2 regions of the Stenotrophomonas sp. YJH_SMC_131 genome follow, and region 2 is predicted to be linked to the other one. Evidence: riboswitches for the same ligand, from Rfam matches in the RefSeq annotation. Region 2 holds a riboswitch; the other holds the start of a gene.

Region 1 (15,565 bases), on a different contig from region 2:
GGGTTCGCGGCGCACGCCGCGAACCCGCAACAGGATCGTCCGGCCAAGACTCAGGCGCCGGCCATCCACTTCAGGATCAGGCCGGTGACATACGCCAGCCCGGTGCCGGTGGCATAGCCCACCGTACCCAGCAGCACGCCCACCGGCGCCAGCGTCGGATGGAAGGCTGCGGCCACCACGGGGGCCGAGGCGGCCGCGCCGATGTTGCCCTGCGAACCGATCGCGAAGAAGAACAGCGGCGCGCGCAGCAGCTTGGCTACCCCCCACAGCACCAGCACGTGCGTGGCCATCCAGATCGCGCCAAGCAGGAACAGCCACGGCCGATCCAGCAGCGACAGCAGGTTCATCTGCATGCCGATGCAGGCGATCAGGAAGTACAGGAACACCGTGCCCAGCCGCGAAGCGCCTGCGGCTTCCAGCCGGCGCGCACGGGTGAAGCTCAGGCCCAGGCCCATCGCCGTGGACAGCAGGATCACCCAGACGAACTGGCTGTCGAGGCTGAACTGGCTGGCCCAGCTGACATTGGCCTTGAACCAGCCCGACAACGGCGCGGCGATGGCATGGGCCAGGCCGACGCCACCCAATGCCACGCCAACGATCACCATCAGGTCGGTCATGCTGGGAATGCGCGCGTTCTGTGCCTCGTAGGCGCTGATGCGTGCCTTCATCTCGTCGATGGCGCGGGTGTCGGCACCGTTGCGGGTATCGATCTGCTGCGCGCGGTTGGCCAAAAACAGCAGGATCGCCATCCACAGGCTGGCGCAGGCCACGTCGACCACCGCGAACTGGCCAAAGGTGGTGGCATCGGTGCCGAACACCTCGCGCATGGCCACCATGTTGGCGCCGCCACCGATCCAGCTGCCGGCCAGCGCGGCCATGCCGGCCCAGGTATCACCGGCCACCGTTTCCGGATGGATCAGCTTCATCAGCTGGAACGAGACGATGGCGCCGAGCATGATGCCGGCGGTACCGGCACAGAACACGATCAGCAGCTTTGGGCCGAGCTTGATGACGCCTTTCAGGTCGATCGACAGTGTCAGCAGGACCAGCGCAGCGGGCAGCAGCACGTCGCGCGCGACCGGGTTGTAGAGCGAGGTGTTGTGGCCATCGATGACACCGGCGGTGTTGTAGATGGCGGGGATGAAGTAGCACAGCAGCAGTGCCGGCACCCAGGCGAAGATCTTCTTCAACAACGGGGTCGGACCACTGGCGGCCCAGAAGATCAGGGCCAGGGTGGCGGCAATCAGGCCCAGTCCAACGATGTCGTTGCTGATCAGGGCGGTAGCGGGTTCGGTCGGCATGGGATCCTCTGTCGATCGAAAGAGCGGAGAAAAAAAAGCGCCGCATGACGCGGCGCAGGTCGAGATTAACATTGTCTTCACGCCGGGTCATGCTGCGCTGCTTGCCGCCTTCCCCTGCATTGACGACGATTGCGGCATCACCGTTGTGGAGCAGGCCCATGCAGCTTGGTGCGTTCTCTGTCAGCCTGTCCGTGAAGGACCTGGCCGCCTCCCGCGCGTTCCACGAAGCCCTCGGGTTCTCGGTCACCGGTGGCGATCCCACGCAGAACTGGCTGGTAATGCGCAGCAACGGCACGGTCATCGGGCTGTTCCAGGGCATGTTCGAGGGCAACCTGCTGACCTTCAACCCCGGCTGGGACCAGCACAGGCAGGAGCTGCCCCACTTCCAGGATGTGCGTGAACTGCAGGCGGAACTGGATGCCAAGGGCATCGAACTGGCAGTCCGCACTGACCCCGATGGCCAGGGGACCGGCTACCTGCAGCTGGCCGATCCCGACGGCAACGTGATCCTGATCGACCAGCACGTGGCGCGGCCGAACGGGCGGTAATGCGAACAGCCATTGCGTGGGTAGGCGTCGACCTTGGTCGACGGGCCGCATGCCAACCAAGGTTGGCATCTACCAGGACGGCCGGATCAGGCCGGGCGCGAGGCACTGAAATCGAGCGTGACACGCGTTCCGCGCGGCTCGCAGGGCTGCAGCTGCAGGGTCCAGCCCAGGTGCTCGCACAACCGCGCGATCAGGTCCAGGCCGATGCCGCCGCCACGATCGGCGCGTCCGCCACGGGCCATGCGCGCGTGGATGGCGGCAATCTCCTCCGGGCTCATGCCATGCCCTGGGTCCTGCAGCGTCAGCACCGCCGACGCACTCAACTGCAGCTCGATATGGCCGCGGCCGCTGTTCTCGATGGCATTGCGCAGCAGGTTGCCGATCGCCGCCTGCACCACTGCCATCGGCGCAACGATATCCACCGGCGCCGCCTGGATGCCGATGCTCAGGTCCTTGTCACCGAGCAGGTGGCGATGGTCGTCGACGATCTCCGGCAGCAGCTGGTCCAGGGCGATGCGCTCGGCACGCGCGGCCAGGCGTGCCGGATCACGCGCCAGCACCAGCAGCAGCTCGATCAGCTGCTCCACGCTCTGCGCTGTGCGCAACACCCGCTGCATCTGCTGGCGGGCGCGCTCGGGCAGGCCCGGTTGCTCCAGCGCGAGCTCGGCAGCACCGGTCATCACCGCGATCGGCGTGCGCAGTTCGTGGCTGGCGGTGCTGATGAAGACCCGCTCGCGCTCGACGAACTGCTCGTTGCGGTCCAGGTAGTCGTTCAACGCACCGGCGATGGTATGCAGCTCGGCGCTGCCGCGCGGATCGACCTCGATACGCTGGCCCTGCACGCCCGGCCGCAGCCCGGCAATGTGCTGTGCCAGCAGGCTCAACGGACGCACCATCCGCTCCATGCCGAACGACGCCATCAGCACGGTGACGAAGATCATGATCACCCCGGCCAGCATCACCCAGCGCGTGGCGAACTGTTCCAGGTCATGGAAATCGGAGATGTCCAGCGCCAGCGCCACCCGTCCCATCGACTGCGTTTCACGGACCATCACCGCCGTCTCGCGGCCCTTGACCATCACTCCGTCATGCAACCCAGGATGCAGGGAGCGCAGGCTCTCTGGCAGATTGACTGCGTCAAAGCGGTACAGGCTCAGCGTGTCCGAGTCCTGCCAGCGATAGTGAGGTTCGTGCTCGACATGCTCGACGATGCTGTCCAGTTCGGAATTGAGCAGCGCGCGCCACGCGGCGTGCTCGGCGTGTTCGTGCACGTAGTTGCCGACACTGAATACTGCAATCGACAGCAGTGCCAGGTACCCGAGCAACCACCACACCACCCGCCGGTACAGCGGCCCCGGCTTACGCGCCCTCATCAGCATTCCTGCCTGCGTCGGCAGCGTCCATCAGCGCCAACCGATAGCCCACCCGCGGCAGCGTATGGATCAGCTTGTCGGCAAACGGGCCGTCGACGCTGCGGCGCAGCTCGTAGACATGCGAGCGCAGCAGATCGCCATCCGGTGGCTCGTCGCCCCACAGGGCGAACTCCAGCTGCTGGCGGGTGACCGCACCGGGGCTGGCGCGCATCAGCACTTCCAGCAGCTTGCGGCAGGCCGGGTACAGGTGCAGCACCTGGCCACCACGCTGGGCTTCCAGGGTCGCCAGGTCCAGCACCAGGTCGCCCACCTGCAGGCGCTTGCGCGGATTGCGGCCCTGCGCGCGCAGCAGCAGCGCCTCCAGCCGCACTTCCAGCTCGGGCAGGGCGAACGGCTTGGTCAGGTAGTCGTCGGCACCGGCGCGGAAGCCGGCGATCTTGTCCGGCAGCTCGTCGCGCGCGGTCAGCATGATCACCGGCACCTCCGACGCGTGCTCGGCGCGCAGGCGACGCAGCACCTCCGGCCCCTCCATGCGCGGCAGCATCCAGTCCAGGATCACCGCATCGTAGGGGTGGCTGCCTGCCAGGTGCAGGCCGGTGATGCCATCCGGGGCCACGTCGAGCACGTGCCCGCGCGACTCGAAATAGTCGAACAGGTTGGCCACCAGCTGGCGGTTGTCCTCGATCACCAACAGACGCATGCACGAAAGATCCACGGAAGTTCGTACCATGGTAGCGCCGACCATGTCGGAATGCGGTCGCCCTGCGCCCGCTCCGACGCCTTTCCTACCCCAGCCACGTCAGAGTGGCGGTTTTGCTCCCGGAGCCTGCCGTGCCCGTAGCCCTGCCCCGCCGTTGGCGCCTGCCCCTGTTGTGGCTGCTGATCATCGCCGCGTTGGCCGCCGGTATCGGCCTGCGCCAGCCGCAGCCGCCGGACGAGCCGCGCTTCGTGCTGGCGGCCCGTACCATGGTCGAAAGTGGGGAATGGCTGCTGCCGCACCGGGGCGTGGAGCTGTACGCGGAGAAGCCGCCGGTCTTCATGTGGCTGCAGGCGGCCGCTTACGAGGTGGTCGGCAGCTGGCAATGGTCGTTCCTGCTGCCGTCGCTGCTGGGCGCCCTGCTCAGCCTGTGGCTGGTGTCGGACCTGGCACGGCGGCTGTGGTCGCCGCGGCATTCCCTGTACGCCCTCGCGGCGCTGTTCTGCACCCTGCAGTTCGGCCTGATGGCCAAGCGCGCGCAGATCGACATGGTGCTGGTCGGCATGACCACGGTGGCCCTGTGGGGATTGATGCGCCACCTGTGCGAGCGCCGCAACCTGCCCGCGCTGTGGCTGGCCGGTTTCGCCGCTGGCCTCGGCACGGTGACCAAGGGCGTGGGGTTCCTGCCGCTGCTGATGGTGCTGCCGTGGTTCGGCTGGTGGCTGTACCAGCGCCGCCGCGGGCGCAGCGTGGACGGTCCGCACCCGGCAACGCTGCTGTGGCTGATCCCGGCCTTCCTGCTGGGCGTGGCGGTGTGGCTTGCCCCGCTGGGCTGGGCATTGCTGCATGAGCCCAGCGCGTCCCTGCAGTCCTACGCCCACGAACTGCTGTTCAAGCAGACCGGCACCCGCTACGCCAACGCCTGGCACCACCGCCAGCCGGTCTGGTACTACCTGCAGGTGATCCTGACCTTGTGGCTGCCGGGCAGCCTGTTGCTGCCGATGCTGTTCAAACCCTGGTGGCGCCGCATCCGCCGTGGTGACTGCCGGCAATGGCTGCTGTTGGGCTGGGCGCTGCTGGTGCTGGTGTTCTTCAGTGCCAGCCCCGGCAAGCGCGAGGTCTATGTGCTGCCAATGCTGCCGGCGATGGCGCTGGCGGTGGCCCCGCTGTTGCCTGGCCTGCTGCGACGGCTGTGCGTGCGGCGCTACCTGTTCGGCTACACCGTGGTGCTGATGCTGGCCACCGGCGTGCTCGGCGTGATGCTGATGACCGAGCATCCGTGGGCCCTGGCACAGCTGGAACGACGGGCGATGCCCGATTCGCTGCTGCCGGTGCTGGGAGATGGCCTGCTGACCTTTGCCATTGCCCTGGCCACGTTGATCGTGTGGCTGCGGGTGCGACGTGCCGCAACGCTGGTGTTGCTGACCCACGGCATGCTTTGGATGCTCTACGGCCTGGTGCTGATCCCGGCGCTGGATCCGTACGCATCAGCGTCGGCGGTGATGCGCCGGGTGGGCGCGCGGATCGGCCCGGATGCGGAGCTGGCACTGGTCGCCTGGCGCGAACAGAACCTGCTGCAGGCAGATCGGCCGGTGCGCGAGTTCGGCTTCAAGCGCCCGTGGGCCGAACAATGGCATGACGCCGGCCCGTGGCTGGCCGAGGCGCCGGGCAAGCGCTGGGTGCTGGTGCTGGACGATGCGATGAGCCCCTGCGTGGACCCGGCCAAGGTGATCGACATCGGCATTGCCAACAGGAATCGTTGGCAACTGCTTCCCGGTACGGCCTGGGACCCGAAGTGCCACGCCGAGCGCACCGGATCGACCGCCGAAGAAGACTGAACGGTGACGCGCGCCGGGGACTCATTAACCCGGCGCGAACGGGCGTCCGACCCTTCTCCGACATCGAGGTGACGAGCATGAGCGCGGATTCCGGAACCGCCCCTTCCCAGCATGCCCGTTCGTCCCATTGATGCGGCAGCGCCGCTTGCGACATCACCACTGGCGTCAAGATTCGCCGTAACTCACTTCTGGCTGCCTGTCGCAATCGGTCTGCCCGTGTTTACGCTGCTGATGGGTTTCGGCGGTGATCAATGGGTGGCCGATCACCTGTTCCGCCTCGAAGGTGGCCACTGGGCGTTGCAGGACGCCTGGGTCACCCGCACGGTGGTGCACAAGGCCGGCAAGTGGCTGAGCACGTCGGCGGCGCTGGTCGCGATCCTGTTGTGCGTGCACCACTGGCGCAAGGGGGGCGATCGCACCCTGCGATGGGCGCTGCTTTATGTCGTAATTGGCATGGCGCTGGGTACGGGCGTGATCTCCCTGCTGAAGACCCTGGTGCCGATGGAATGTCCCTGGGACCTGCTGCGCTACGGTGGCCATCAGCCCTATATCGGGCTTTTCACGCAGCGCCCGGCCGGCATGGCCGCACAGGCCTGCTTCCCTGCCGGCCACGCCAGCGCAGGCTATGCGTGGCTGTGCCTGTACTATTTCGCCCTGCTGTGGCGCCCGTCATGGCGCTGGGCAGGCTTGTGGATCGGCCTCGGCACCGGCCTGGTGTTCGGCATCAGCCAGCAGCTCCGGGGCGCGCATTTCCTTTCGCATGATGTTGCCACCGCGTTGATATGTTGGCTGCTGTCACTCGGCCTGTACCTGATCGTCAAAGGCATCCTGATCCGCCGTCAGCTGGACCGTCCCAACCGCCAGGAGGCAAACGCATGAGTGCATCGGTCCAACGCCCCGCCCGCCCTTCCGCGCTGGCGGGTCTTCGCCACTGGCGGCCACAGCTGTCCACCGAAGCACTGATCGCGTTCACCAGCCTGTTCTTCGCGGTGGCCGGCAACGGCCTGTTCTGGCACAGCGCGATGGCCAGCCATCCGGGCAGCCTGCGCTACGCGCTGTCGCTGCTGCTGTTGCTGCTGGGTGCGCACGGCGTGCTGCTGGGCATCCTGGTCTGGCGCTGGAACGCCAAAGTGGTGATCAGCCTGCTGCTGCTGGTGACCGCATTCGCCGCACACTACATGAGCCGCTACCACATCTACCTGGATGCGGACATGCTGCGCAACGTGCTGGCGACCGACCCCAAGGAAAGCCGCGAGCTGATGACGGTATCGCTGCTGTGGGCGGTACTGCTGCTGGCAGTGCTGCCGATGGTGGTGCTGTGGCGCGTGCAGCTGCGCCGCCGCAGCTGGGGCCGCAGCCTGCTCTGGCGCGTCGGCTTCCTGGTGGTGGCGGCAGTGACGGCTGTCGGCGGCGCGTTGATCTCGTTCCAGGATGTCTCGGCACTGATGCGCAACCAGCGTGAAGTGCGCTATCTCGCGACACCGGCCAATGTCCTGTTGGGCATGCCGCGTGCATTGCGTGGCGACAATCCGGTGCAGCGCGCGCCGAAGCTGCCGATCGGCACCGATGCCAAGGCCACCCCGCGCGCGCCGGCCAGCAAGCCGCGCCTGCTGGTGATCGTCATGGGCGAGACCGTGCGTGCGCAGAACTGGGGGCTCAACGGTGGCCGCAACACCACCCCGGAACTGGCGCAGGCCAGCGTGATCAATTTCCCGGACATGCATTCGTGCGGCACCAGCACCGAGGTTTCGTTGCCGTGCCTGTTCTCGCCGTGGGGCCGCCATGACTACGACGAGAAGAAGATCCGCGCGCACCAGTCGCTGCTGCACGTATTGAACCGTGCCGGCATCGCACCGTTGTGGCGTGACAACCAGTCCGGCTGCAAGGGCGTGTGCGAAGGCCTGGACTTCCAGTCGCTGTCCGATGCCACCACGCCGGGCCTGTGCGCCGATGGCCGCTGCATGGACGAGATCCTGCTGCAGGACCTGGCCACCCAGGTACGCGCCAGGCCCGGCGACCGGGTGGTGGTGCTGCACCAGCTGGGCAACCACGGTCCGGCCTACTTCGAGCGCTATCCGCCCGCATTCCGCCGTTTCACCCCGACCTGCGATACCCGTGACATTGGCCGTTGCTCGCGCGAAGAGATCACCAACAGCTACGACAATGCCGTGCTGTACACCGATCACTTCCTGACAAAGACCATCGGCACGCTGCAGGGCATGCAGGATTACGACACGGCGATGATCTACCTGTCCGACCACGGCGAGTCGCTGGGCGAGAAGGGCCTGTTCCTGCACGGCGTGCCCTACGCCATCGCCCCGGCCGAGCAGACCCGGGTACCGATGACGATGTGGTTCTCGCCAGGCTTCGCCAGCAGCCGTGGGCTGGACCTGCAGTGCGTGCGCAAGCGTTCGGCGGCGTATACCGACCATGACAACCTGTTCCCGTCGGTGCTGGGCCTGATGCAGGTGAAGACCTCGCTGTACGAACGCGACCGCGACGTGTTCGCCAACTGCGAGAGTTGAGGGGTGTTCGGCAGGGCTTGCAGCCCTGCACCTGCAGGGGCAACGGCCAAAGCAACAGCAACAGCGTGCATTCCGTGGGATGGTGGGGTGGGTCCGGTGGCGGGAGACGCCGTAAACCCATCCTTGGGGGCTTGGCCGCGGCATCCATGCCGCGGACACTCCCGCCACCAGACCCACCCCGCCTTCGACAGTTTTCCGCGATCTGTTGGACATGCCGATGGGGTCGGATCCGTTTTCCGTAGGAAAACGGATTCGACCCCATTTTGATTGTCGATATCTGACAGATGTGTCGACCAAGGTCGACACCTACCGACAGCACACGGAATCTGTCAGAGGTGGGGCGGTGTCGGAGTGCGGGGTGTCAGCCGCATGGATGCGGCTGCCAAGCCTACACGGACGTACTTGCGGCGTCCCCGCACTCCGACACCGCCCCGCCAAACCACGGATAGTCCGCTGTTGCTGTTGCTTCGGCTTTGCCGTTGCTTGAAGGCCTCTGCGGGTGCCGGGCGCCGCCCGGCCGACTTCCGCCACTTGCGGAGGCAGCGGCTGCCCACTAGCCTTCGGCCGTCGTTCACCACCCAAGGACCGCCCTTGAAACACCGTCATCTCCTGCTGGCCTCGGCAATCGCCGCCGCCACGCTGGCCCTGGCCGCCTGCAAGAAGGAAGCTGCCCCAGGCACCGATACCGCCAGCAGCAGCGCCCCGGCCGGCGAAACCGCCGACCAGTTCGTGGCCCGCATCAATGCCGAGTTCAAGGCCGCCTACCCGGAGATGACCTCGGCGCAGTGGCTGTCCTCCACCTACATCAATAGTGATTCGGAACGCATCGCGGCCAAGGCCAACGAGCGCTCGCTGACCCAGCTCAACAGCTGGATCGAACAGGCTGCGAAGTTCGACGGCAAGCCGATGAGCGAGGACAGCAAGCGCGCCATCCACCTGCTGAAGCTGATGTCGTCGATGCCGGCACCGCGCGACCCGGCCAAGCTGGCCGAGCTGACCCAGATCGCCACCCGCATGGAAGGCAGCTATGGCGCCGGCAAGTACTGCACCGATGCCAACGATCCGAACTCCTGCCGCCAGCTGGGCGAGCTGGAGCAGGTGCTGGCACGCAGCCGCGACTATGACAAGCAGCTCGACGCCTGGCAGGGCTGGCACAGCACCACCAAGAACATGCGCGGCGACTACCAGAAGTTCGTCGGCCTGGTGAACGAAGGCGCCAAGGGCATGGGCTTCACCGATGCCGGCCAGATGTGGCGCAGCGGCTATGACATGCCGCCGGAGCAGATCGGCCCGGAAACCGACCGCCTGTGGGAACAGGTCAAGCCGATGTACGAGCAGCTGCACTGCTACGCACGCGGCAAGCTGGACAAGACCTACGGCAAGGACAAGGCCGAAGTGGGCAACGGCCTGATCGCCGCGCACCTGCTGGGCAACATGTGGCAGCAGGACTGGTCGAACCTGTGGGACCAGCTGGAACCGTACCCGGGCGCCGGCAGCCTGGACATCACCGCGGCGCTGGAGAAGCAGTACCAGACCAACCTGAGCGCGGCGCTGGCCAAGGCCGGCAAGGATGCCAACGTGGCCGCGCAGTACAAGGCGCAGCGCGAGGCCGAACTGCGCACCGCCAAGCAGATGACCGAACGCGCGCAGGACTTCTACGTGTCGCTGGGCATGCCGTCGCTGCCGCAGTCGTACTGGGAACGCACCCAGTTCATCAAGCCCGATGACCGCGATGTGGTCTGCCACGCCAGCGCCTGGGACATGAACATGGAAGGCGACGTGCGCACCAAGATGTGCATCAAGCCGAACGAAGAGAACTTCACCACCATCTACCACGAGCTGGGCCACATCTATTACGACCTGGCCTACAACCCGCTGCCGCCGCTGTTCCAGGGCGGTGCCAACGATGGGTTCCATGAAGCGATCGGCGACACCATCGTGCTGGCGATGACCCCCAAGTACCTCAGCTCGATCGGCCTGGTCGATGCGCCGACCGAAAGCCGCGAAGCGGTCATCAACAACCAGATGCGCATGGCGCTGTCGGGCGTGTCGTTCCTGCCGTTCGGGCTGATGATCGACCGCTGGCGCTGGGGTGTGTTCGATGGTTCGATCACCGCCGACAACTACAACAAGGCATGGTGGGACCTGAAGGCCAAGTACCAGGGCGTGGCGCCTGCCAGTACCCGTGGCGAGGAGTTCTTCGATCCGGGCGCGAAGTACCACGTGCCAGGCAACACCCCGTACACCCGCTACTTCCTGGCGCGCATCCTGCAGTTCCAGTTCTACAAGGGCCTGTGCGACGCGGCCGGCTACAAGGGCCCGCTGCATGAGTGCACCTTCTACGGCAACAAGGAAGCCGGCCAGAAATACTGGGCGATGCTGAGCAAGGGTGCCAGCCAGCCGTGGCAGGCCACGCTGAAGGAGCTGACCGGCACCGACAAGCTCGATGCCGGCCCGATGATCGAGTACTTCACGCCGGTCAACGAGTGGCTGAAGCAGCAGAACGAAGGCCAGATGTGCGGCTGGCAGGCCAACGCGGCCCCGGCGGCAAAATGAAAAAAGGGGCGGGTCCGCAAGGATCCGCCCCTTCCTGGTAGTGCCGGCCGCTGGCCGGCAACTACGCGATGAAGACCCCGCGGGCAGCCGGCCAGCGGCCGGCTCTACCGCAATGCCTGTCAGCTGTCCTTCTTCGCCGCCATCGCCGCGGCCAGGTCCGCCTTGAACTCCTCGAAGGTCTGGCCCTTTTCCTTCGCTTCGGCCTGTGCGGCGTCGCGCAGCGCATCGGAGTACATCAGGCGCACCGGCGTGCCGTTGCGCTCGTGCAGTTCACCGGCCTGCATGATCAGCGCCAGTACCTGCGCGGCGGAGTCACTGTGGCCGGCGATACGGCCGTCCATGCCCAGCACCCATTCGCCATCGCGGCGCACGACACCGGCCAGCAGGGTGCGCTGCGCGTCGCGCAGTTCCGCATGCGGCTCCACCGGCGAGGCCTGGGCAGCGGCCTTGTTGGCGGCCTGCTTTTCCTGGCGACGGCGCTGGTCGCGGCGGGTCTTGGAGCTGGTGGACATGGTGCGGTACCGCTGCGAGGGGGGCGCAAGGATAGCGCACCCCCGCCCGCCACACCGCTTCACACCCCCTCAGTCCAACACTTTCCCGTGCCGCCAGTAACCCATGAAGGTGATCGTGCGGCGGTCCAGCCCGCACTCGCGGACCAGATGGCGACGGATCGCCATCACCGCTCCCGCCTCGCCTGCCACCCAGGCATACAGCGGCCCCGCCACGCTGGCATCGGCCTGTTCCCAGAGGATCTGCGCGTCGACGTCGATCTCTTCCAGTTCTTCGCCAGCGACCACGCTCGAGGCGGCCAGGCGCGCCTGCACCGCCTGCAACAGAGGCGCCCCGTACGCCGCCTGCCCGCGCGGCAACCAGACCAGCTCGGCCGTGGCCGGCGCCTTCAGGCGAACCGCATCACCGGCCTGCGCCACTTCCAGCAGGGCCAGCGTACGTGGCGGATCCACCCTGGCCGCCAGTTCCTCAAGAATGCCGGCCACTGCCGGCAGCGCGGTCTCGTCAGCCACCAGCAGCACCTGGCCAACGCCGGCCGGCGGCTTCCATTCCCAGCCCTCGCTGCTGTCGGCGCAGTCGGCATCCGGGGCCAGCAGCACCACGCGGTCGCCCGGCCGTGCATGGATGGCCCATCGCGAGGCCGGCCCGGTCTCGCCATGCAGCACGAAATCAACATCGACCTCGCCCTGCTCTGCACGCAGCTGGCGGAGGGTGTAGGTGCGCATCGGCGGGCGCTGATCGTCCGGCAGGGCCCGATAGCGTGGGTACCAGTCCTCGCCGCTGGGGACCTGCGGCACCTCCTGGCCGGGCAAGGGGAAGAACACCTTGATGCGCTGGTCCGGCCCTCCGGTCGTCATCCGCGCCACGTCGGCACCGGTGAACACCATGCGGTCCAGGGAAGGGGAAAGAACGCGGCGCTCCTTCAGCGCCACCTCGAACAGGCGGTAGGTCTGCTGCGCAGCCATGGGGAACCTCATGCAACGACAGTGGATCGGCTGGCTGTCGTGCACCTGTGCACCGGCTGGCTGGAGTGTCCAGCCTAGTCCGGCGGTTTCCCGTCGCAAGCGTTGCGGGCGTCGTAGCCTGCCCTACCCCTGCGCGCTGCTCAGTGACCCGTGCAGGCTGCCTGCGCCGCGCGTTCGCGCCGGTGTTCCCAGTACCAGAACACGAAGCCGGCGCCGAAGAACCCAGCCTGGCCCAACGCCAGGTGCAGCGGGCTGGCGCTGAGCAGCGGCGACACCACGCCGGCCACCACGGTGCTGATCATCAGCTGCACGAAGGCCTGCAGCGACGAGGCCAGGCCGCGCTGGTGCGGGTACATGTCCAGCACCGCCAGCGCCAGGATCGGGAAGATCAGCGCCATGCCCATGCCACCCAGGAAGATCGGCAGCACCGCCCACGGCAGCACGAACTGCGGCGCCAGCGCCACGTAGCCGACGTTCAGCAGCACCGACAGCGCGCACAGGCCGAAACCAATGGATACCTGGCGGGTGGGCGTGGTGTGCCCGGCCATGCGCCCGGACAGGAACGAGCCGGTGGTCATGCCGCCGATGGTGGGGATGAACAGCCAGGCGAAACCGCCCTCGCCCAGGTGCAGGTGTTGCATCACGAACACCGGTGCCGAGGAGATGTACAGGAAGATGCCACCGAAACCGATGCTGCCGGCCAGCGCCAGGCGCAGGAAGCGCGGATTGAAACCGATGCGCACGTAATCACGCATCAGCACCCGCGGCGACAACGGAACGCGCGCTTCGAGCGGATGGGTCTCCGGCAGGTAGCGGGCGGTGGCCGCCAGCAGAACCAGTGCGAACACCACCAGGAACCAGAAGATCAGCGGCCAGCCAGCACCGCTGAGCAGGATCCAGCCACCGATGATCGGCGCGATCGCCGGGGCGATGCCGAACAGCATCGACACCTGGCTCATCAGCCGCTGCGCGTCGTGACCGTGGTACAGGTCGCGGATCACCGCGCGGCCGACGATCATGCCGACGCCTGCAGACAGGCCCTGCAGGGCGCGGAACCCCAGCAGCGTGGTCAGATCGGTGGACAGCGCACAGCCGACCGAGGCGCCGACGAACACCACCAGGCCGCCGAGGATCACCCGCTTGCGGCCCCAGGCATCGGACAGCGGGCCGTGTGCCAGGCTCATCAGGCCGTAGAACAGCAGGTACACGCTGATGGTCTGCTGCACCGCCACCTCGTCCACCGCCAGGCGCTGGGCCAGCTGCGGGAACGCTGGGAAGATGGTGTCGATCGAGAACGGACCGAACATGGCCAGGCCGGCGAGCAGCAGGGCCATGCGGCGGGTGGAAGGAGCAACAGCGGCGGTCATGGAGAAGGCGTCCGGCAGGGCCATGCGCGGCACGCACGGCGGGCGCCAGTCCCCTGCAGCAGGGACGGCGCCAGATGAATTCGGGTATCCGCCCATCATAGGTGGGGATTGCGCCTGATGCCATGCAGCAGTGCACAAAACGCACGGGCGGGCCATCGGCCATTCAGGCGCCGCGGCCGGGCCCGCAGGCGGCTGGCGCGCCCGCAACGGGCTATAATCGGCGGGCAACACGGTGGGAGAAGCGGAACACCGCTGCCGAAGGCGCAACGCCCGTAATCGCTCAGGCCCGATACCACCCGTAACACAACTCTGGAGAGACCGGTTCGATCCGGCGCCGAAGGGGCACGAAGCCGCGGTTTTCCGCGCTTCCAAACTCTCAGGCAAAAGGACAGAGGGGCGCCCCGCAGACCGCCGACCGGCGGCTTGTGCCCGTGCGTGTGCCCTTTCCTGACGGATCCTTCGCCATGTCCCAGAACACCCCTTCCCTGCGTGAGCTCGAGCACCACAATGCGTTCGTCGAGCGCCACATCGGCCCCAACGATGCCGAGATCGCGCAGATGCTCGACGTCGTCGGCCACGCGTCGCTGGATGCGATGACCGATGCCATCGTACCGGCCAAGATCAAGTCGCCGGCGCCGCTGGCACTGCCGGAATCGATGACCGAAGTGCAGGCACTGGCGAAGATCCGTGCGATCGCCGACAAGAACACCGTGCTGCGCAGCTTCATCGGCCAGGGCTACTACGGTACCCACACGCCGAACGTGATCCTGCGCAACATCCTGGAAAACCCGGCCTGGTACACCGCCTACACCCCGTACCAGGCCGAGATCTCGCAGGGCCGCATGGAAGCGCTGATCAACTTCCAGACCCTGTGCGCCGACCTCACCGGCATGGAAATCGCCAACGCCTCGCTGCTGGACGAAGCCACCGCCGCAGCTGAAGCGATGACCCTGGCCAAGCGTTCGGCCAAGTCGAAGTCGGACACCTTCTTCGTGCACGACGCCGTGCACCCGCAGACCCTGGAACTGCTGCGTACCCGCGCCGAGCCCATGGGCATCGTGCTGCGCGTCGGCACCCCGGCGGAGGCACTGGAAGCAGAAGCCTTCGGCCTGCTGCTGCAGTACCCGGACACCTTCGGCCAGATCGGCGACTACAAGGCGCTGGTCGAGGCCGTGCACGCGCGCGGCGGCCTGGTGGCCGTGGCCACCGACCTGCTGGCGCTGACCCTGCTGGCCGCCCCGGGCGAATGGGGTGCGGACATCGTGGTCGGCAACAGCCAGCGTTTCGGCGTGCCGTTCGGCTTCGGCGGCCCGCACGCCGCATTCATGGCCTGCCGCGACGCCTACAAGCGCTCGATGCCGGGCCGCCTGATCGGCGTCTCGGTCGATGCCCAGGGCAACCCGGCCTACCGCCTGACCCTGCAGACCCGCGAGCAGCACATCCGCCGCGAGAAGGCCACCTCCAACATCTGTACCGCACAGGTGCTGCTGGCGGTGATGGCCTCGATGTATGCCGTGTACCACGGCCCGGAAGGCCTGACCCGCATCGCCCGGCGCACCCACCGCCTGGCCTCGATCCTGGCCGCCGCGCTGCGCGAGGCCGGCGTGCAGGTCGGTGGCGACTTCTTCGACACCCTGCATGTCACCGGCGTGCACGCCGATGAGATTCACGCCAAGGCCCGCGCCGCCGGTTACAACCTGCGTGCGATCGACAGCGACTCGGTCGGCATCAGCCTGGACGAGACCGCCACCCGCGCCGACGTGGTCGCACTGGCCGCCGTGTTCGGTGCGCAGGCCGACGTCGACGCGCTGGATGCCAGCACCGCCGATGCGCTGCCGGCCGGCCTGCTGCGCCAGTCCGCATTCCTGACCCATCCGGTGTTCAA
Region 2 (15,565 bases):
CACACCGACGACCTGCGCATCCGCACCATCGAACCGCTGACACCGCCTGCCCAGCTGCTGGCGATGCTGCCCTGTGACGATGAAGCCTCCGACACCGTCAGCGCCTCGCGCGCGGCCCTGCACCAGATCCTGCACGGCCGTGACGACCGCCTGGCAGTGGTGGTGGGCCCGTGCTCGATCCACGACCCGAAGGCCGCCATCGAATACGCCCAGCGCCTGAAGCCGCTGCGCGACGCGCTGGCCGGCGAACTGGAAATCGTCATGCGTGTGTACTTCGAGAAGCCGCGCACCACGGTGGGCTGGAAGGGCCTGATCAACGACCCGGACCTGGACGGCAGCTTCAGGATCGACAAGGGCCTGCGCATCGCACGCGGCCTGCTGCGCGACATCAACAAGCTCGGCCTGCCGGCCGGTGTCGAATTCCTCGATGTGATCTCGCCGCAGTACATCGCCGACCTGGTGGCGTGGGGCGCGATCGGCGCGCGTACCACCGAAAGCCAGGTGCATCGTGAGCTGGCCTCGGGGCTGTCGTGCCCGGTCGGCTTCAAGAACGGCACCGATGGCAACGTCAAGATCGCCGCTGACGCGGTGGGTGCGGCGTCCAACCCGCATCACTTCCTGTCGGTCACCAAGCAGGGCGGCACCGCCATCGTGTCGACCACCGGCAATCCGGATTGCCATGTGATCCTGCGTGGCGGCAAGCAGCCGAACTACGACGCCGGCAGCGTCGCCGACGCCTGCCAGGTGCTGGCCAAGGCCAAGCTGCCGACGCGCCTGATGATCGACGCCAGCCACGCCAACAGCCTGAAAAACCCCGAGAACCAGCCGAAGGTGATCGAAGACATTGTTGTTCAGCTGGAAGACGGCGAACAGCGCATCGTTGGCGTGATGATCGAGAGCCATCTGGTCGGTGGCCGCCAGGAACTGGTGGAAGGCCAGCCGCTGGTTTACGGGCAGAGCATCACCGATGGCTGCATCGACTGGGACACCACCGTGACGGTGCTGGAGCGTCTGGCTGCGGCCGTGCGCGCCCGTCGCGACGTGAAGGTGTCCGAAGCAGCCTGATCGAAGCCGCCTGAGTGCGGCACGTGTGTGGATGGCGGCCAGCGCCTGCGGGGGTGCGGCCGCGATCAGGGCCGGTCGGAGTTGGAGGCCGGCCCATCTGCACCGGCGATGCGCCTGGCGCTGCGCATGAGCGACAGCGCCAGGTACATCGCCGGGGTGGTGATACCGCTTCCTGTAGCGTCGAGCCATGCCCGACCTGCGCGCGAAGCGCGTTGGTTTCCTGCAAAGAGCAGTCGAGCATGGCTCGACTTTACGAAGAGGCTCAATGCACTTCGTCGTGGTACACGAACTTCGGCATTTCCCAGCGGTAGTGGATCGCCAGCAGGCGCAACGCGAAGCCGCCGCCGAGGCAGCACAGGATCGCGGTGGCATCGGCCACGCCCCAGTGCAGCAGCAACAGATAGGCCGCGCCGGTCAGCAGCGCGATGATCGCGTACAGCTCCTTCTGGAAGATGAGTGGCACCTCGTTGCAGAGGATGTCGCGCAGCACCCCGCCGAACGCGCCGGTCAGCATGCCGGCGATCAGCACGATCGGCATTGCATGGCCGGCTTCGCGCGCGATCGAGCAGCCGATCAGGGTGAAGGCGATCAGGCCCAGCCCGTCGAGCACCAGGAAGGTGCGGCGGAAGTGGTGCATCCAGCGCGCCACCCAGGTGGCGATCAGCGCCGCGCACACGGTGAAGCCCAGGTACTCGGGGTGCTTCACCCAGCCCAGCGGGTAGTGGCCGAGCAGGATGTCGCGCAGTGAACCACCCCCGAGGGCGGTGACGCAGGCGATCATGACCACGCCGAACAGGTCCATGCGGCGGCGGCCGGCGGACAGTGCGCCGGTCATGGCTTCGGCGGAAATGGCGATCAGGTAGATGATGGACAGCAGCATGGGACAGGCTCCGGGCGCGGTGGGGCCGGCCATGCGCGACCACCGCCACTGCCTGCGCAATGACGGGATGACGATGACCGGTGCCGCTCCCGCTGTCCTTTTGCCTGAGAGTTCAGCGGCATGGGCCGCGTGCCCCTTCGGCGGATCGCCCCGGGCATGCCCGGTGACCTCTCTCCAGCTCGGCGAGTCGAATGCATGGTTGGTGGGATTCCAGCCCACCGGCCTGAGCGATCATGGGAGCCTGCGCCTTCGGCGGGCGCCAGCGCGGCGCCTCTCTCCTGCATTCGGGTGCCAGTATATCCGCTGCAGTGCAGCACGGCATAATCCAGGCATGGCCTCGTCCGTCCGCCCGTGGTTCCTGTACCTGCTCGAATGCCGCGATGGCAGCTATTACGCCGGCATCAGCACCGATGTGGAGGCGCGTTTCGCCGCCCACCAGGCCGGCAAGGGCGCGCGCTACACCCGGGCCCGGCCGCCGCTGCGCGTGCTGGCCGTGCGCGAATACCCGGACCGGGCCGCCGCCTCGCGGGCCGAGTGGCAACTCAAGCAGCAGCCCCGCGAACGCAAGCTGGCCTGGCTGCAGGCAACGGATCCTGCGCTTCTGTAGAGCCGAGCCCACGCTCGGCTGTTGTTCCGTCTGCCCGATGCGGGAGCCGAGCACGGGCTCGGCTCTACAGTAGATCCACGCCCTGCGTGGATGGGCTACCCGGTCCATGCGATGATCGCCCCGCGCCCAGAGCTGGAGACCCGGATGTCCACGATCGCCCTGCTATTCGCTCTCTCCGCAGCAACGAGCCCTGCCGCCGACCCCGCCACGATCGCGGCCATCGAAGCCACCTGCCACGACCACGTCGATGGCCAGCTGGAGGCCGATCCGCAGCGCGTCGCCCGTTCGCTGCACCCGGACCTGGCCAAGCGCGCGGTCCTCGGCGATACACCCGACGAGCGCCTGGGCCTGCGCCGGATGTCGAAGGAAGAGCTGGTCTCGTTGACGAAACAGGGCGCGCTGAAGACCCCGAAGGATCAATGGGATCGCCGCTGCACGGTGCTGGACGTGACCGGCAACGCGGCCTCGGTGCGGCTGGAAACCCCGTGGTTCGTCGACTACTTCCACATGGGGCGTTTCGACCAGCGCTGGGTCATCGTCAACGCACTGTGGTACCCGAAACCGAAGGCGCACTGAGCGATGCGTGCCGCCGGCAACGCATGGATCTCCGTCGTCGTGCTGGTCGCCGGCATCGCGCTGCTGCCTGGCCTGCTGTATCTGCTCGGGCTGGCATTGGTGGACGGTCGGCCGAAGCCGGCCGACCGCGCGCCCAGTGGTGTGGCTGCGTGCAGCGGTGAGCCACGGGCGGGATACCAGCCGATGAACCCCTGGCGCTTCACCGCCCAGTTCTTCGACAAGGACGGGATGAAGAACAAGGTGCCTGAAGTGGAGCGGGAGGCCTTCTGGATTGCCCGGCGCCACCTGTGGCGGCAACCTCGGCGCGGCATGCTGCGCTGGCATCTCAGCAGCACCGCGTTGGCGATCTGGATCACCCGGCATTGGAGTACCGCGCAGATTGCGGACACCGCGAGGAAGGAGGACTTCTGCCGGAAGTAGATCCACGCCATGCGTGGATGGCGCTCCATGTTTGTTGACGGGGTCAGAGCCCTTTCCCGCGGAAAGGGATCCGACCCCTGTTGCGTGCGGCCTTACCGCCTCGGCCGCCGGTCGTCCTGATCATCACCGAAGATGATGCGCGCGCTGCGCTGGTAGCTCCAGTACGCGACCGCCCAGTTCAGCAGCACCACGATGCGGTTGCGGAAGCCGATCAGGAAGAACACGTGCGCGGCCAGCCAGAACCACCAGGCCAGCACGCCGGAGAGCTGCAGCCGGCCCAGGTGCACGATCGCGGCCATGCGGCCAATGGTGGCGAGGTTGCCGTAGTCGGCGTACTTGAACGGCCCCGGTGCCGCCTTGCCATGCAGGCGCGCGCGGACCACCTCGGCCACGTACTTGCCCATCTGCTTGGCCGCGGGCGCCACGCCGGGAACCGGCTTGCCGTCGGCCTGGCTCAGTGCGGCCAGGTCGCCGGCCACGAACAGCTCCGGGTGATCGGGCAGGGTCAGGTCCGGCTGCACCTGCACGCGGCCGGCGCGGTCCAGCGGCACGTCCAGCGTGCGCGCCAGTGGTGAAGCGGCCACGCCGGCGGCCCAGACCACGGTGCGGGCCGGCACGAACTGCTCACCGAGCTTGAAGCCCTGGCTGTCGATGTCGCTCACCGGGGTACCGGTCAGCACTTCCACGCCCAGCTTTTCCAGCTGGCGGCGCGCCTTCAGCGAAAGCACTTCCGGGAACGAGGACAGCACGCGCGGCCCAGCCTCGACCAAGCGCACCTTGGCGCTGGCCGGATCGATGTGGCGGAATTCGTTGCGCAGCGTGTGGCGCGCGATCTCGGCCAGCGTGCCGGCCAGTTCGACGCCGGTGGGACCACCACCGACGATGGCGAAACTCAGCCACGCCGCCTTCCTGGTCGGGTCCGGTTCGGCCTCGGCACGCTCGAACGCCAGCAGCAGCTTGCGGCGCAGCGCAATGGCATCGTCCAGCGTTTTCAGGCCGGGGGCATCTTCGGCCCACTGGTCGTTGCCGAAGTAGGCGTGGGTAGCGCCGGTGGCCAGCAGCAGGCTGTCGTAGTCCAGCGTGCTGCCATCGGCCATGCCGATCTGCCGTGCCTGCTTGTCGATGGCCACCACTTCGCCGAGGCGGACTTCCACGTTGCGCTGGTGGCCGAGGATGTGGCGCAGCGGTGCGGCGATATCCGGCGCGGACAGGCCGGCGGTGGCCACCTGGTACAGCAGCGGCTGGAACAGGTGATGGTTGCGGCGGTCGACCAGGGTGATGCGTATGCGCTCGCGGGCCAGGGCACGGGTGGCCCAGAGACCGGCAAAACCGCCGCCGACAACGACCAGGTGGGGAACGCGCTCGCGACTCATCGACTCACTCCAGTGGGGGCATTGGGGGAAGCGCCTGGCATCTTCGCACGGCGGCCACCTGTCACGTCAGCGCCTGGGTGGATCGGCGATACTCGGGTTCAGGCAACCGCCCGCGAGGAATCCATGAGCGAACCGGAAAAGCGCATCGCCCTGTTGATCGATGCCGACAATGCGCCGGCCTCGAAGATCGACGAGGTCCTGGCCGAAGTCGCCCGCTATGGCGTGGCCAACGTGCGCCGTGCCTACGGCAACTGGAAGAGCCCGCGGTTGAAGGGCTGGGAAGCGGTGCTGCACGAATACGCGATCCGCCCGATCCAGCAGTTCGCCTACAGCAAGGGCAAGAATGCGTCGGACATGGCGATGGTGATCGATGCCATGGACCTGCTGTACGCGCGCAACCTTGATGGCTTCGCCATCGTGTCGAGCGATGCCGATTTCACCCCGATGGTGATGCGCCTGCTGACCGACGGCGTGAAGGTGTATGGCTTCGGCGAAAAGAAGACGCCGGAACCGTTCGTCAACGCGTGCTCGAAGTTCACCTACCTGGAAGCGCTGGGCCAGACCCACGCCAGCGTGCCGGATGCCGAGCAGGCATCGAGCGAACAGGCATCGAACGAGCCCGTCGCCAATGATGATGCACGCCCGCGCAAGAGCGGGGCGGAGATGCGCAGCGACACCCGGCTGGTGAAGATGCTGCGCCGCGCGGTGTCCTCGGCCGAGGGCGAGGATGGCTGGTCGCACCTGGGGCCGGTCGGCAGCCAGATCGGCAACCAGGCCTCGTTCGATCCGCGCAACTATGGCTACGGCAAACTCAGCGATCTGCTGGCGGCGATCGGCCTGTTCGAGCTGAAGAAGGACGGCAAGTCGTCCTACGTGCGCGCGCTGCCAAAAAAGAACCGGTAGTGCCGGCCGCCGGCCGGCAGCGCGCAGGCGCCCGATCCCGCATCCTGCACGCACATCTCCACTCCAATCAGGCGTATCGTTGCCGCTCGCATTGCCAGCAAGGAAAACCCGCATGTTGAAGATCTGGGGCCGCCGCAATTCCAGCAACGTCCGCAAGGTGCTGTGGTGTGCCGAGGAGATCGGCCTGCCGTACGAATCCATCGAAGTCGGCGGCAGCCATGGTGGCACGCAGACGCCGGAGTACCAGGCGATGAATCCCAACGGCCTGGTGCCGGTGATCGAGGACCACGGCCTGCCGCTGTGGGAATCGAACACCATCGTGCGTTACCTGAGCGCGCGCTATGCGCTGGGCACGCTGTACGCCGAGGACCCGATGGAGCGCGCGCAGGCCGAAAAGTGGATGGACTGGAGCACCTCGCGGATGGCGCCGCTGTACAGCGACCTGGTCTGGGGCATCATGCGCACCGCGCCGGCCGACCGTGACGAAGCGCGCATCAGCGCGGCCATCGTCCGTGCCGGTGACTACCTGGCGATGGCCGATGCCACCCTGGCCACGCAGCCATGGCTGTCGGGCGGGACGTTCGCGATGGGCGACATTCCGCTCGGCTCGCTGGTGTACGCCTGGTATGAACTGCCGATCCAGCGCCCGGACCTGCCGCACCTGGCCGAGTGGTATGCGCGCCTGCGTGAGCGACCGGCCTACCAGCGCGGCGTGATGTCGCCGCTGACGTAAGCGAAGGCGTCCGGGGTCAGAGCCCTTTTCTGCGAAAAGGGATCCGACCCCAGGGCATCGGGGTCGGATCCCACCCGACGGGTGGGCTCTGACCCCTCAATAAAGATCCGTTGGATCCACATCCAGCGACCAGCGCACCTTGCGTGCTTCCGGCAGCGCGTACAGCTGCGGAACCAGTTGCGAAAGCACGCCATGCAGCGGCGGCCGCTGCACCGCAGACAGCAGCAGCTGCGTGCGCTGGTAACCGGCCCGCCGCGGCATCGGCGCCGGCATCGGCCCGTAGGCCTCGACCACGTTCTGTTCGCCCAGCAGGTGCCGGGCTGCCAGCAGGAATGCATTGGCATGCTCCACCTGCTGCGCTTCGGCGCGCATCAGCGCCAGATGCGCGAAGGGCGGGAATCCGGCCGCCTGGCGCTGGTTCAACTCGGCTTGCGCGAACGGATGGTAGCCACCGCTCACCAGGGTTTCCAGCAGCGGGTGCCCGGGGTGATGGGTCTGCAGCCAGACCTCGCCCGGGTCGCGCGCACGTCCCGCGCGACCGGCCACCTGGATCAGCTGCTGCGCCAGTTTTTCGCTGGCGCGGAAGTCGGCCGAGAACAGGCCCTCATCGATACCCACCACCACCACCAGGGTCAGCTTGGGCAGGTCGTGGCCCTTGGCCAGGATCTGCGTGCCGACCAGGATGCCGGGCTGGTCGCCCAGTTTCGCCAGCTGCTGTTCCAGCGCGTCGCGCCGTGAGGTGGTGCCGCGGTCGATGCGCACCACCGGGAAGTCGGCGAAGGCCGCAGTGAGATGTTCTTCCAGGCGTTCGGTACCGATGCCCTGCGGTTGCAGCGCCAGGCTGCCGCAGGCCGGACATGCCAGCGGCGCCGGTTGCCGCGCGCCGCAGTGGTGGCACTGCAGGCGACGACCGCCACCATGCACGGTCATCGGCGCATCGCAGCGCTGGCATGGCGCGGTCCAGCCGCAGTCGTGGCACAGCAGCACCGGTGCGTAGCCGCGGCGGTTCTTGAACACCAGCACCTGCTGGCCACGCTGCAGATGCTCCCCGATGCCGGCCAGCACATCGGCCGAGAGGCCGTCATGCAGCGGGCGCTTGCGTACATCGAGGATGCGCACGCGCGGTGGCCGCGCATCGCCGGCGCGCTGTTTCAGGCGCAGGTGGGTGTAACGCCCGGCGTAGGCGTTGTGCAGGGTTTCCAGCGAGGGCGTGGCACTGCCCAGCAACACCGGAACGCCCAGCGACTTGGCCCGGACCAGGGCGAAATCGCGCGCGTGGTAACGGATGCCGTCCTGCTGCTTGTAGCTGCCGTCGTGTTCCTCGTCGACGATCAGCAGGCCGGCCTGGGGCAGCGGCGTGAACACCGCTGAGCGGGTGCCGACGATGACGCGCGCTTCGCCGCGTGAGGCCGCTGCCCAGACGCGCGCGCGCTCGTTGTCGTTCAACCCCGAGTGCAGCGCATGCACGGCGATGCCGAGGCGGCCACGGAAGCGTGCCAGGGTCTGCGGGGTCAGGCCGATTTCCGGCACCAGCACCAGCGCCTGCCTGCCCTGCGCCAGGCAATGGATGATCGCCTGCAGGTAGACCTCGGTCTTGCCGCTGCCGGTCACGCCATCCAGCAGGAACGGCTGGAAGCCGTCGGCGGCAGTGATCGCGGCCACCGCCTCGGCCTGGTCCGGGTTGAGCGTGGGACCGGGCAGTGGCTGCGCGTGTTGGGGGGCCACGCTCAACGCAACCCGCTCGGCCAGCCCGCGCTTGGCCAGGCTGCGCGCGGCGGTGCGCCAGTCCTGCATGCGTTCGCCCAGCACGTCCTCATCCACGATGGCTTCGGCCAGCAGCTCGGCCAGTTGCCGTGGACGGCTGCCAGCGCGCAGCTTTTCACGCTGGGCGTGGCCTTCGGTGGTCAGCTGCCAACCCCAGTGGTGTGTGTCGGGCAGGACCTCGCCATGGCGCAGCGGGCCGGGCAGGGCGGTGCTCAGCACCTCGCCCAGTGGCGCATGGGTGTAGCGCGCCAGCCATTGCAGGCTCTGCCACAGCTCCCCCTGCAGCAGCGGCTGCGGGTCGCACCAGGCCAAGGCCTGGCGCAGTCCCTGGCCGTCGTCGGTCTGGCCGTGCCCCACCACCACACCGACCAGCTCCCGGTTGCCGAACGGCACCTTCAGGCGGCAGCCGACCGCGACCGCCGGTGCATCGCCCTCCGGCGACAGGTAGTCGAACAGGCGGGGCAGGGGGACAGGCAGGGCGACCTGCAGGGTCGGAATCGGTGAAAGCATCGGGCCAGTGTAACGGGCCATGCGCGCGCGAACGGCAGCAGCGGGAGCGGCGGGGCGGCGCCCGTTGAATCATAAATGTCACCTAAATATCGGTGTCCATTGGAGATTCAGTCTTATCCACATGTTCTGTGGATAACGTTGTGCGTTAACGGCCATCGGAAACGTAGAAGGCCGATGGCGACGGCCTCACGCTTGGGTTGGTCAAAAAATCGCCACACAACAAAAGACAATAAAATCAATATCTTAAGTGTGAAACAATGCTGAAACAGAGTGAATTCAGCCCGAAACCACAGTTTTCGCCGGAGGGGGCGTGGTGCTGTGCACAACCTGCAGCACGAAGTGCCTGTGGGCGCAAGTCCTACGGGTGTCGATGGCCTGCCGCTATCATGCCGGCAGACCTTTGGAGTGACCGATGACGGCTGTGCCCGCCCCTGTTTCCTCGACCGCGGCCGGCGCGCTGTCGGCGTTCCTGCGTGGCGTCGAGCGCCGTGCCCTGGTGGTCGCTGAACTGCAGTGCGGCGATGCCGCGCGTGCCGAGCAGACCCTGGTGGCGGTGATGCGCGCCTTTGCCGCAGTGGCCAGCGACCTGCCGATGGCGCAGTGGCCGACCCGCTTCTGGACCCTTCTGGGCCAGCGCCAGGCGCTGCGCGAGCCGGTGGGCGGGCAGTGGCTGCCGCCGTTGGCCGTGCTGGGCGCGATGCCGCCGCTGCCGCGCCTTGCGCTGCTGCTGCGGGTGGGGGGCAGCCTGGACGAGGGCATCGCCATGCGCGTGCTCGACCAGGACGAGGCCGGCTACCAGCACCTGCTGGCCGACGCCTGCCCGCGTGATGCCCACGGCCAGCCGGATGCCTCGGCCTGGCGCCAGTTGGCCGAACAGGTGCAGGCGCGTATCCGTGAGTTGCCGGCCGCGCGCCTGCAGCAGCTGCAGCAACCCGCCGCCGCGACCGCCCACAATGAAGCCCCGACCCCGAGCTGGCGCGCACCGCAGCGCGATGAGCGGGCGGCCGCCAATGGCAAGCGCCGTCGCACGAACGCCAAGCCACGTTGGCGCGGTCCGCTGATCCTGCTGGCGACCGTGGCGATACTGTTGGCCGCAGCGCTGGGCTGGCGCCACTGGCAGGGGCATTCCTTCGGCAGTGATGCACCGCTGCCGGAGGGGGTGGTGGGCGAAGCCGGTCCGGTGACGGTGGAAGCCCTGCCACCCAGCAAGGTCAACGCCACGCCGGATGCGACCACGGCCCAGGCCACGGACGACGCAGCGATGCTGGCCGATCGTGACTACCCGCTGGTTGCCGATGCCGACCTGTACGCGTGGACTGCCGCGGGCGGCCCGCTGCCGGTGGATGAATCGCAATCCAGGCCGAGCCGGCCGGAGCCGGCCAGTGCCACGCTGGAAACCGCTGCTGCCGATGAATAAGTCCGTGTTCGCCAGCCTGCTGCTGGCCCTGCCGTTGTCGCTGTCTGCCGCGCCGCAATCGTTGAACGTGCCGTTGCCGCCACCGACGTCGCCGGCCACGCCGGTGGCTTCGCCAGCACCGTCGACGGCAGCACCCTCTGGCTTCGCCCAGCTCGATGCGCAGCAGCAGCGCCAGCGCCGCGCCGACTACGCCGCCTGGCGCGCGCTGCCGGAAGGAGAGCGCGAGCGCATCCGCCAGGCGGCTGCGCGATTCAATGCGCTGCCTGCGGACCAGCAGCAGCGCCTGCGCCAACAGTTCCGCGACCAGGACCAGGCGTTCCGCGACGGGTGGCGGCTGGGCCCGCAACTGGGCCTGGAATTCCCCAAGCTGCATGGCTTGTTCGGCTTCGTGCCGCCGGAACAGCGCGAGACCGCGCTGGCCGTACTGCGCCAGCTCAGCCCGGCGCAGCTGGCCCAGCTGACTCTGGTCGCGCAGCGCACGCCACCGCAGGAACGCGACGCAGTGCGCAGCGCTTTCCTCGCCGTGCCCGCCGCCGAGCGCGACAGCTGGCTCAAGCGCCAGGCCGGCCAGTAAAAAAGGGGACGGAGGGGATTAAGTCGCATCCGGCACTAGCGGGCCTGAAACGACTTAATCCCCTCCGTCCCCTTTTTGTGTGGGGCGGCTGAAACCCAGCATTCACGCCATGTCATGGGAATGCACGCGCCGCCCGCGTAAGATGGGCGCCCGCAACCCGGTGCCTGTGCCCTTCGCGCGCAACCGCAGTTCGCGTCAAGCACCTTATGTCTACTGCAACCTCCACGCCGCGCTTCAGCAAGGAAGTCGGCGCCACCGGTCTGCTCGCCCTGCCGCTTGTGCTGGGCCATGTGTCCACCGGTCTGATCTCCTTCGTCGACAACGTGATTGCCGGCCACCACGCCACGGCCACACTGGCCGCCGTCACCATCGGTACGGCGCTGCTGTGGCTGCCGATGCTGATTCCGATCGGTACCCTGATCTCGCTCACCGCCTCGGTGTCGCAGCTGCATGGCGCCGGCCGCGAGCGCGAGATCGGCCCGCTGTTCCGCCAGGCACTGTGGCTGGCCTTGGGGCTGGGCCTGATCATGTTCACCTTCCTCACCGTGGTGCCGCCGCTGCTGCCGTCGTTCGGCATCGCGCCGGACATCGTGCCGGGGGCGACCGCGTTCCTGCATGCGGTGCGCTGGGGCGGACCTGCGCTGACCCTGTACTTCTGCATGCGCTATCTCAGTGAAGGCATGCACTGGACGCTGCCGACGATGCTGCTCGGCTTCGGTGGCCTGCTGGTGCTGGCACCGATGGGCTATGTGCTGGCCAACGGCAAGCTCGGCTTCCCGGAAATGGGCGCCGAAGGCCTGGGCATCGCCTCGGCGGTGATGATGTGGCTGCAGGCAATCGCCTTCGCCACCTACCTGTGGTTCACCAGGCGCTTCGCCCATCTGCAGCTGTTCTCGCATTTCGAAGGGCCGCGCTGGAAGGCGATCTGGGACTTGCTGCGCACCGGCCTGCCGATCGGCATCACCGTGCTGATGGAGGGCGGCCTGTTCATCGTCACCGCGCTGCTGATCGGCCGCCTTGGTGCCAACGAAGCCGCTGCGCACCAGATCGCGATCAACGTCGCGCAGCTGTGCTTCATGATTCCGATGGGCGTGGCCGAGGCCACCACCGTGCGCGTCGGCCATGCGGTCGGCCGTGGTGACGGCTTCGGCGTGCGGCGTGCGGCCTGGGCCGGTTACGCGATCATCATGGGCACGCAGACGTTGTCGGCGGCGGTGCTGCTGTTCGGCCACGATGCCATCGTCGGTGTGTACACCAACGACCTGGCGGTGGCCGGCCTGGCCTCGACCCTGCTGCTGTACGCGGCCACCTTCCAGTTCCCGGACGGCATCCAGGTGCTGTCGGCCGGCGCGCTGCGCGGCCTGAAGGACACCCGCGTGCCGATGTTCATCGCCATGTTCGCGTACTGGGGCCTGGGCATGCCGCTCGGCGCCGGGCTCGGCCTGGGGCTGGGCATGGGCCCGCAGGGCATGTGGATCGGCCTGATCGTCGGCTTGACCGCCGCTGCCATCCTGATGGGCTGGCGCCTGCGCCGCAGCAGCCAGCGCATCGGGCAATCCGCGCTGTCCTGATCTTCCCGCCCGCCACGTTCACCCGTGACGGGCGATCCCCTGACTTGTGTCCGATGCTGCATCACGCGGCACCGGCTATGCTGGTACCACGGCAAGAAGCCATCCGGAGCGTTCCATGAATCAACCCGTGCCCCCGCTGCCCCCGGCGCGTCGCAACCCCGTCGCCAGTTTCTTCATCGGGCTGTGGGACGTCATGAACTTCACCCGCCGGTTGATCCTCAACCTGGTGTTCTTCGGCCTGCTGTTCCTGCTGCTGGTGATGTTCGTCATCGCCGCCGGCATGGGTGCCGGTGCCAGCAAGTCGCTGCAGGACCGCACGACGCTCGTGATCGCGCCGGAAGGCCGCCTGGTCGAGCAGTTCAGCGCCGACCCGGTCAGCCGCGCGCTGGCCAAGGCGGTGGGTGACAACGGCGCCGAGGAGATCCAGCTGCGCGATCTGCTGCGGGTGATCGAGTCGGCCAAGGAAGACAAGAAGATCGAGCGCGTGGTGCTGGAGCTGGACAAGCTGCAGCCGTCCGGTTTCGCCTCGCTGCGTGAGGTGGCCGCCGCGCTGCAGGACCTGCGCGCCTCCGGCAAGCAGCTGGTGGCCTACAGCGAGAGCATGGGCCAGTCGCAGTACCTGCTGGCCGCGCAGGCCGACGAGGTCTACCTGGACCCGATGGGTTCGGTCGTGCTCGAAGGCCTCGGCCGCTACCGCCAGTACTTCCGCACCGGCCTGCAGGACAAGCTGGGCGTGGACGTGCACCTGTTCAAGGTGGGCGAGTACAAGTCCGCGGCCGAGCCGTACGTGCTCGACGCGGCGTCGCCGGCCTCCAAGGAAGCCGACCTGTTCTGGATGAACGACGTGTGGCAGCGCTACCTGGGCGACATCGCCAAGGCCCGCCGCCTGGATCCGGCACAGCTGGCCGCCGGCATCGACACCCTGCCGGAAGGCATCGCTGCCGCCGGTGGTGACCTGGCCAAGTTCGCCCTGCAGCAGAAGCTGGTGACCGCGCTGAAGACCCGCGAGGAATTCGAGGATCTGATGATCGAGCGCGGCGTGGCCGACGAGGATGCCGACGGTGGTTTCCGCAACGTTGACTTCGGCCGCTACCTGGCCCTACTCGACGCGCGCCGCAACCCGGTGGACTCGCGTCCGCAGGTGGCCGTGGTGGTGGCCGCCGGCGAAATCAGTGGCGGTGACCTGCCGGCCGGCCGCATCGGTGGCGAGTCGACCTCGGCGCTGCTGCGTGCCGCGCGCGACGACGACAACGTGAAGTCGGTGGTGCTGCGGGTGGATTCGCCGGGCGGGGAAGTGTTCGCCTCCGAGCAGATCCGTCGTGAAGTGGTAGCCCTGCAGGCCGCTGGCAAGCCGGTCGTGGTGTCGATGGGTGATCTGGCCGCTTCCGGTGGCTACTGGATCAGCATGAACGCCGATCGCATCTATGCCGATCCGTCGACCATCACCGGTTCGATCGGCATCTTCGGCATGGTGCCGAACTTCAGCCGCGCGCTGGACAAGATCGGCGTGCACACCGACGGTGTCGGCACCACCCGCTTCGCCGGCGCCTTCGATGTCACCCGCCCGATGGACCCGGCCGTGGGCCAGGTCATCCAGACGGTGATCAACAAGGGCTACGCGGACTTCACCGGCCGTGTCGCCGACGCCCGCAAGAAGCCGGTCGAGGCCGTGGACGAGGTCGCCCGTGGCCGCGTGTGGAGCGGTGCACAGGCCAAGGAACGCGGCCTGGTCGATGCCTTCGGTGGCCTGAAGGACGCGGTGGCCGATGCGGCCAGCCGCGCCAAGCTGGGCAAGGCCGATGCCTATCGCGTGCGCTACATCGAGAAGGCGGCCACGCCGTTCGCGCAGTTCGTCAGCGGTTTCGCCGGCAGCCGCGCCGGTGCCTGGATGCTGTCCGATTCGGGGATGGCGCGGATGATGCTGGCACGCACGATGCCGGAAGTGGACACTCAGTTGCGCTTCGTCGAGAACGCGGCCCGCGAGAAGGGCAATGGCGCTCCGGTGAAGGCGCTGGCGTACTGCTTCTGCGGATTCTGATCGGCAACGGTACCGAATGAAAACGCCCGGCTCTGGCCGGGCGTTTTCGTTCATGGGGTCGGATCCCTTGGCAGCACAAAGGTCTCTGACCCCACAGGTCATTGCGTCGCGTCGGCTTCGGCCTTGCGCTCACGCGCAGCGGCATCATCGACGGTTTTCTGCACGTCCTTGGCGCGGTCCAGCGGGTCGTTGATCGCACGTGACATCGCTCGTGGCACCGGTGGCTTCTCCGGGTTCGGCGTGGGCGGCCGCTGGCAGGCCGCCAGCAGCAGGCTGGCCAGCAGCGACGTGGACAGGATCAGGATGCGCATGGCGGCTCTCCGCGGTGGGCGTATGGGCAAGTGTCGCATCCCCGGCCGAGCGCTGCCGTGAGCGCGTATCCTTGCGGCATCGAAACACAGCGGGCGCGGCCCCGGAGGACTCATGACCCAGCAACGGTGGCGCCTGGACGGCCAGACGGCCCTGATCACGGGTGCCAGCGCCGGTATTGGCCTGGCCATTGCGCACGAACTGGCTGGCCTCGGCGCCGACCTGATGATCGTCGGCCGCGACATCGACATGCTGGAAACGGCGCGCGACGAACTGCTGGATGTCTATCCGCAGCACCAGGTGCACGCGCTGGCGGCCGATGTCTCCGATGACGAGGACCGTCGGCAGATCCTGGACTGGGTGGAAGATCACAGCGATGGCCTGCACATCCTGGTCAACAATGCCGGTGGCAACGTCACCAAGGCGGCCACGGAATATTCCGAGGACGAATGGCGCAAGATCTTCGAGACCAACCTGTTCTCGGCCTTCGAGCTGTCGCGCTACGCGCATCCGCTGCTGGCCCGGCACGCGTCGTCTTCGATCGTCAATGTCGGCAGCGTGTCCGGGCTGACCCATGTGCGCAGTGGCGTGGTCTATGGCATGACCAAGGCGGCAATGCACCAGATGACCCGCAACCTGGCCGTCGAGTGGGCGGAGGATGGCATCCGGGTCAACGCGGTGGCGCCCTGGTACATCCGCACGCGGCGCACGTCCGGTCCGTTGTCGGACCCGGACTACTACGAGGAAGTGATCAACCGCACGCCGATGCGCCGCATCGGCGAGCCGGAGGAAGTGGCCGCAGCCGTTGGCTTCCTGTGCCTGCCG

The links. Region 2 has a riboswitch for glycine ahead of AC5P56_RS01915 (trimeric intracellular cation channel family protein). Riboswitches for the same ligand answer to the same signal wherever they lie in the genome.
Region 1: linked by a shared signal. The riboswitch ahead of gcvP (aminomethyl-transferring glycine dehydrogenase) and the one ahead of AC5P56_RS01915 (trimeric intracellular cation channel family protein) in region 2 are both predicted to bind glycine.

The regions. Positions count from the first base shown of each region.
Region 1 is NZ_JCAFRJ010000002.1:295,978-311,542, reverse strand. It holds gene AC5P56_RS05215 (DUF819 family protein) at 51-1,301, opposite strand; gene AC5P56_RS05210 (VOC family protein) at 1,460-1,849, shown strand; gene AC5P56_RS05205 (sensor histidine kinase) at 1,936-3,222, opposite strand; gene AC5P56_RS05200 (response regulator transcription factor) at 3,209-3,922, opposite strand; gene AC5P56_RS05195 (ArnT family glycosyltransferase) at 4,054-5,757, shown strand; gene AC5P56_RS05190 (phosphatase PAP2 family protein) at 5,869-6,636, shown strand; gene AC5P56_RS05185 (phosphoethanolamine transferase) at 6,633-8,282, shown strand; gene AC5P56_RS05180 (M2 family metallopeptidase) at 8,874-10,838, shown strand; gene AC5P56_RS05175 (hypothetical protein) at 10,958-11,350, opposite strand; gene AC5P56_RS05170 (siderophore-interacting protein) at 11,420-12,313, opposite strand; gene AC5P56_RS05165 (multidrug effflux MFS transporter) at 12,454-13,680, opposite strand; glycine riboswitch at 13,980-14,082, shown strand; gene gcvP (aminomethyl-transferring glycine dehydrogenase) at 14,145-15,565, shown strand, end outside.
Region 2 is NZ_JCAFRJ010000001.1:412,220-427,784, reverse strand. It holds gene AC5P56_RS01920 (3-deoxy-7-phosphoheptulonate synthase) at 1-1,065, shown strand, start outside; gene AC5P56_RS01915 (trimeric intracellular cation channel family protein) at 1,328-1,945, opposite strand; glycine riboswitch at 2,028-2,133, opposite strand; glycine riboswitch at 2,147-2,236, opposite strand; gene AC5P56_RS01910 (GIY-YIG nuclease family protein) at 2,277-2,552, shown strand; gene AC5P56_RS01905 (nuclear transport factor 2 family protein) at 2,697-3,128, shown strand; gene AC5P56_RS01900 (hypothetical protein) at 3,132-3,548, shown strand; gene AC5P56_RS01895 (NAD(P)/FAD-dependent oxidoreductase) at 3,641-4,921, opposite strand; gene AC5P56_RS01890 (NYN domain-containing protein) at 5,045-5,824, shown strand; gene AC5P56_RS01885 (glutathione S-transferase family protein) at 5,937-6,557, shown strand; gene AC5P56_RS01880 (primosomal protein N') at 6,654-8,831, opposite strand; gene AC5P56_RS01875 (hypothetical protein) at 9,244-10,248, shown strand; gene AC5P56_RS01870 (DUF3106 domain-containing protein) at 10,241-10,822, shown strand; gene AC5P56_RS01865 (MATE family efflux transporter) at 11,029-12,393, shown strand; gene sppA (signal peptide peptidase SppA) at 12,509-14,431, shown strand; gene AC5P56_RS01855 (hypothetical protein) at 14,530-14,742, opposite strand; gene AC5P56_RS01850 (SDR family oxidoreductase) at 14,855-15,565, shown strand, end outside.